2 linked regions of the Kordia sp. SMS9 genome follow. The protein of the gene in region 1 interacts with the protein of each later gene in a pairwise test. Links are inferred from orthologs where the notes say so. Each region holds a gene or a part of one and is shown on either strand. Other genes may lie near its edges.

Region 1 (3,172 bases):
TTTCGGCGCATAGAAATGCCGCGCGTGTCATTGAAAATCCGGACGTAAAATTTCTGGAAAGAGAGCAAGATTTCATCACCAGAGCGATGGTTAATAAATTGTTAATACAAAATAAGGATAGTGTTACGAACATACGAAAAGAACAACTAGATTTGGATGTTCTAGAGGAACGTTTACGCGCGAATGAAATGATTCAAGATGCAGAAGTGTATCTGTCTGTAAATGGGACTCTTGGTGCTAAAATTAAACAGCGAACACCGATAGCTCGTATCGCAACAAAAAACTCTTATTATATCGATTCTGAAGGGAAAGCTATGCCTTTGTCTACAGTTTCTGCTGCTCGTGTTCCATTTGTGGAAGGGAAAGTGAATAAAAAAGAGTTAAAAAACATATACGTGCTTGCCAACTATATTGCGGAAGATGACTTCTTAAAAAAGAATGTGATCTCCATCATACAAAACGATAACAAAACATTCAATCTGAAGTTAAGAACGAATGATTTTGTCGTGCAGTTTGGCAACATAAAAAATATAGAGAAGAAGGTGAATAATTTGAAAGCGTTTTACAAAAAGGCAACCAAAGATAAAACGTTGAATGATTATGCAAAAGTTGATTTAAAATTTACCAATCAAGTAGTGTGCACCAAAAAATAAGTCATGGAAAACAATAACATCGCAGTAGGATTAGACATAGGAACCACAAAAATTGTGGCAATGATTGGGCGAGAAAATGAATACGGGAAGCTCGAAATTCTTGGAGTAGGAAAATCCAAGAGTCTCGGTGTGCATCGTGGTGTCGTAAATAATATTACACAAACCATTCAATCCATACAGCAAGCTGTGCAAGGCGCGGAAAGTGATTCTGGTGATTATAAAATAACGGAAGTTGTAGTGGGAATCGCAGGGCAACACATTCGCAGTTTGCAACACAGCGATTACATAACGCGAAACAATGCCGATGAAGTGATTAATGAAGCAGATATTGACTTATTGATCAACCAAGTATACAAATTAGTGATGTTGCCTGGGGAAGAAATTATTCATGTGCTTCCGCAAGAATACAAAGTAGATGGGCAAGCTGAAATTAAAGAACCCATCGGAATGTACGGCGGACGCTTAGAAGCAAATTTTCACGTAGTTGTGGGACAAGTTTCTTCTATTCGTAACATTGGTCGTTGTGTAAAAAGCTCTGGTTTAGATTTGGCAAATATCACACTAGAACCGTTAGCTTCTGCCAACGCCGTGTTGAGTCAGGAAGAAAAAGAAGCTGGCGTTGCATTGATTGATATTGGAGGTGGAACCACAGATTTGGCGATTTTTAAAGACGGAATCATTCGCCATACGGCAGTCATTCCATTTGGAGGAAATGTCATCACAGAAGATATAAAAGAAGGTTGCTCCATTATAGAAAAACAAGCAGAATTGCTCAAAATAAAATTTGGATCGGCTTGGCCAGGAGAAAATAAGGACAACGAAATTGTGTCCATTCCTGGATTACGCGGAAGAGAACCCAAAGAGATTACGTTAAAAAATCTCTCTAAAATAATTCATGCACGTGTTGTTGAAATCGTAGAACAAGCGTACTTAGAAATTAAGAATTACGGACATGAAGAACAAAAGAAAAAGCTAATTGCAGGCATTGTGTTAACAGGTGGCGGAAGTCAGTTGAATCACTTAAAGCAATTGGTCGAATACATTACGGGAATGGATACGCGAATCGGGTATCCAAACGAACATCTGGCAGGCGATTCAGACCCAGATATGGCGAGTCCGCTATATGCAACCGCTGTCGGATTAGTAATGAATGCTATTGAAAACCAATCAAAATTTGTTGTTGAGGAAGAAGTTGTGGAATCACCTACAGAAACAATTTCAAAAGCTGAATCAGCTACCGAAGACAACACAGAAACAACCAATACCAGTGCTCCAAAACCATCGGAACCCAAAAAAGAACGCAAGTCGATCTTTGAAAAATGGGCCGATAAGTTGAAAGATTTTTTAGATAACGCAGAATAATAAAAAAACAGTTTTAAGAATTATGAGTAGCAACACAGAATTCGGAAACATTTCATTTGATTTACCAAAAAATCAATCAAATGTAATTAAAGTGATCGGTGTAGGTGGCGGTGGAAGTAACGCTATCAACCACATGTTCCAGCAAGGAATAAAAGGTGTAGACTTTGTGATTTGTAATACAGATTCACAAGCACTACAAAACAGTCCCGTGCCTAATAAAATACAATTAGGAGTTTCGTTGACGGAAGGATTGGGCGCAGGAGCCAACCCAGACGTTGGTGAAAAAGCGGCTTTAGAAAGTATTGATGATATTGGTACAATGCTCGATACGAATACGAAAATGGTATTCATTACGGCAGGAATGGGCGGTGGAACTGGAACCGGAGCGGCGCCAGTCATTGCAAAATTAGCCAAAGACAGAGACATATTAACCGTTGGTATTGTAACGATTCCTTTTAAGTTTGAAGGAAGAATGCGAAATACACAAGCGCGTGTTGGTGTGGAAAAATTACGTTCGCATGTAGATTCGCTCATTGTGATCAATAACGATAAACTACGAGAAGTATACGGAAACTTAGGTTTTAAGGCAGGATTCTCCAAAGCAGATGAAGTTTTATCGACAGCTTCAAGAGGAATTGCAGAAGTTATTACGCATCACTACACGCAAAATATTGACTTGCGCGATGCAAAAACGGTGTTATCTAATAGTGGAACCGCCATCATGGGATCTTCGAATGCTTCTGGTGCAAACAGAGCGAGCGAAGCCATTATGAAAGCCTTAGATTCTCCATTATTGAATGACAATAAAATTTCAGGAGCTAAAAACGTACTGTTGCTTATCGTTTCTGGTTCTGAAGAAATCACGATTGATGAAATCGGTGAAATCAACGATCATATTCAAAATGAAGCTGGTGGAAGCGCCAATATCATTATGGGAGTTGGAGAAGATGAAACCTTGGAAGATGCAATTTCGGTAACGATTATCGCCACGGGTTTTGATGTAGATCAGCAGGATGAAATCGTGAATACAGAATCAAAAAAAGTAATTCACACGTTAGAAGATGAACAACCAGCCGTACAAGATTTAACACCAAAATCGACAGCTGTAGTTACTCCAACTATTCCTCAAAAACCTTCAGAAGATCTAAAACCAGAAG
Region 2 (3,317 bases), 1.8 Mb from region 1 along the record:
ATCATGCCATTCCAACATTGAAAATAAGCGAAACACAAGGAAAAGTATTGCGCTACGGAGAAAATCCACACCAAAAAGGATTCTTCTTTGGCAATTTTGACGACATGTTTGAAAAGCTTCACGGAAAAGAATTGAGCTATAACAACTTATTAGATGTAGATGCTGCCGTCAATTTAATGAACGAGTTTACTAATGACGATCCAACATTTGCCATCTTAAAACACAACAATGCGTGCGGATTTGCAACACGCAACACAATTCACCAAGCGTATGTAGATGCGTTGGCAGGCGATCCTGTTTCTGCTTTTGGTGGAATATTAATTGCAAATACAGAAATTGACAGAGCAACAGCAGACGAAATTCACAAACTATTCTGTGAAGTTGTCATTGCACCATCATACACGGAAGCTGCATTAAAAGCATTGAAAAGAAAGAAAAACAGAATCATCCTTATTCAAAACGAAGTGGAATTACCAAAAACACTAGTACGTACCTGTTTAAATGGTGCCTTAGTGCAAGAAAAAGATGCAAAAACGGATGTGCTGGAAGATTTAACATACGCAACCAACAATAAACCAACCGATTCGCAGTTAGAAGATTTACTATTCGCTTCTAAAATTTGCAAACACACAAAATCAAACACAATTGTTTTGGTAAAAAACAAACAATTATGTGCAAGTGGAACAGGACAAACTAGTAGAGTTGATGCGTTAAATCAATCTATTGTAAAAGCTACTAGTTTTAAATTTGATTTAAATGGTGCAGTCATGGCAAGTGATGCTTTCTTTCCATTTCCAGACTGTGTAGAAATTGCCGGAAACGCAGGAATCAAAGCTGTAATTCAGCCTGGCGGATCTATAAAAGACCAATTGAGCATCGATTATTGCAATACAGCAGATATTGCAATGGTATTTACAGGCACAAGACACTTTAAACACTAAAATTTTTGTACCTTTAAAAGTCAACACGAACTGAATAACAAAACACATATTAATAGCAGACACAACACATGGGATTTTTTGATTTCTTAACAGAGGAAATAGCGATAGATTTAGGAACTGCAAACACGTTAATCATTCACAATGATAAAGTGGTTGTTGACAGTCCATCAATTGTCGCCAGGGACCGAATCACCAACAAAATCATTGCTGTCGGTCAAGAAGCTGCGCGTATGCAGGGAAAAACTCATGAGAACATTAAAACGATTCGTCCGTTAAAAGATGGCGTTATTGCCGATTTTGATGCGTCTGAAAAAATGATCAGTCTGTTCATAAAAAATATTCCAGCACTCAAAAAGAAACTATTTCCACCTTCGTTGCGAATGGTAATTTGCATTCCTTCAGGAATCACAGAAGTGGAAATGCGCGCCGTAAAAGAATCGGCAGAGCGTGTCAATGGAAAAGAAGTATATCTGATACACGAACCAATGGCTGCGGCTATTGGTATCGGCGTCGATATCATGCAACCCAAAGGAAATATGATTGTCGACATTGGTGGTGGAACTACGGAAATTGCGGTGATCGCTTTGGGCGGAATTGTCTGTGACAAATCGGTAAAAGTGGCTGGTGATGTATTTACTAACGACATTGTATACTACATGCGTACGCAACACAACTTATATGTGGGAGAACGTACGGCAGAAAAAATCAAAATTCAAATTGGAGCAGCCACGGAAGATTTAGAAGTTCCGCCAGAAGAAATGTCGGTACAAGGACGTGACTTGTTAACAGGAAAACCAAAACAGGTACAAATTTCCTATCGTGAAGTTGCCAAAGCCTTAGACAAATCTATCTTACGAATTGAAGATGCCGTGATGGAAACCTTATCGCAAACACCTCCAGAATTGGCAGCCGATATTTACAACACAGGAATCTATTTGGCTGGTGGTGGCTCTATGTTACGTGGTTTAGACAAGCGTTTATCGCAAAAAACAGATTTACCTGTATACATTGCAGAAGATCCATTGCGTGCCGTAGTTCGCGGAACAGGAATTACCCTGAAAAATCTAAGTAAATTCAAAAGTGTATTAATTGGGAAGAAGAACTAGGTAGCACATGCAACATATCATTAACTTTCTAATCAAGAATAAAAATTTTATTCTGTTTTTAGTGTTGCTATCGATTTCGTTGCTCTTTACGGTGCAATCGCATTCCTATCATAAAAGTAAATTTATCAACTCTGCCAATTGGCTTTCAGGTGGTATCTATGAAGGCGCCAATGGTGTTTCTTCGTATTTCAACCTAAAATCTGAAAATGAACGTTTGGTTGAAGAAAATCGGCAACTCAAAAACATTCTGTACAACAAAAAAGATAGTGTAAATTCCATTGAGTTTATCGACAGTATTTCTTTTCCAACCGATTATCTATTTCGTGGAGCAAGCATTACTAAAAACAGCTATTCCAACACTAATAACATCTTACTAATCAACAAAGGAAACAACGACAGTATTGCCACCGATATGGGCGTTGTAAATGCAAAAGGCATCATCGGAATTGTAGATCGCGTTAGTGGAAATCATGCTACTGTCATCAGCATTTTAAATGTAGATAACTCAAAAATTAATGCACAACTCAAAAACACCAATCATTTTGGAACACTTACGTGGGATGGAAAAAATCCAAACGTTGTACAGTTGGAAGACATCGAAAAGCTTGCAAAATTTACTGAAAATGATACAATTGTTACGGGCGGAAACTCTACGTTGTTTCCCAAAGGCATTCCTATTGGAACAGTGAAAAACTTTAAATTGAATACCACTGAAAATTTATACAACATAAACGTGCAATTATTCAACGATATGACCGATTTAGAACACGTCTACGTCATTGAAAATTTACACAGAGAAGAAATTGATAACTTATTAGCTCCTGAAAACTAAATGGGTCCAGTTATTTTTTGGAATAGTCTCCGATTTGTCATCGCGGTTTTAGCGCAAGTATTGATATGCAATCATATTGACTTCTTGGGTTACATCAATCCGTTGGTGTACATCTACTTTATCTTTCTATTTCCGCTCAACGCCAACCGAAGTGCCTTTTTAATCATTGCTTTTTTATTAGGATTGACCGTAGATATGTTCTCAGATACAGGCGGCGCGCATGCTGCTGCGTGTGTCATTATTGCATACATTCGTCCGTTTGTATTGCGCTTTGCGTTTGGAGTGAGTTATGAGCATCAATCAATAAAACTTGAAAATACAGCCGTCGGACAGCGCTTTGTATACATTCTCATTTTGACCTTTATTCATCACTTTTTCTTTTTCTTATTAGAAATTTTTAACATATCTTCTATCCTAATCATCCTAAGAAATACAGCT

Evidence for each region.
Region 2: the proteins of ftsA (region 1) and KORDIASMS9_RS02240 interact in binary tests that used the Escherichia coli proteins (3 or more experiments, as listed by UniProt). The link is inferred for Kordia sp. SMS9 from one-to-one orthologs.

Annotation. Positions count from the first base shown.
Region 1 is NZ_CP031153.1:2,266,648-2,269,819, forward strand. What follows is about bases 4-2,835. They hold ftsA (cell division protein FtsA), read left to right. Parts: upstream 4-656; coding sequence 657-2,015; downstream 2,016-2,835. Other genes in these bases: KORDIASMS9_RS09860 (cell division protein FtsQ/DivIB), read left to right, coding at 4-653; ftsZ (cell division protein FtsZ), read left to right, coding at 2,038-2,835. Outside these bases: more of KORDIASMS9_RS09860, read left to right, coding at 1-3; more of ftsZ, read left to right, coding at 2,836-3,172. UniProt on the Escherichia coli protein: Essential cell division protein that assists in the assembly of the Z ring. May serve as the principal membrane anchor for the Z ring.
Region 2 is NZ_CP031153.1:495,598-498,914, forward strand. Bases 52-3,028 are described here. They hold KORDIASMS9_RS02240 (rod shape-determining protein), read left to right. Parts: upstream 52-1,009; coding sequence 1,010-2,047; downstream 2,048-3,028. Other genes in these bases: purH (bifunctional phosphoribosylaminoimidazolecarboxamide formyltransferase/IMP cyclohydrolase), read left to right, coding at 52-941; mreC (rod shape-determining protein MreC), read left to right, coding at 2,055-2,879; KORDIASMS9_RS02250 (rod shape-determining protein MreD), read left to right, coding at 2,880-3,028. Outside these bases: more of purH, read left to right, coding at 1-51; more of KORDIASMS9_RS02250, read left to right, coding at 3,029-3,317. UniProt on the Escherichia coli protein: Forms membrane-associated dynamic filaments that are essential for cell shape determination. Acts by regulating cell wall synthesis and cell elongation, and thus cell shape.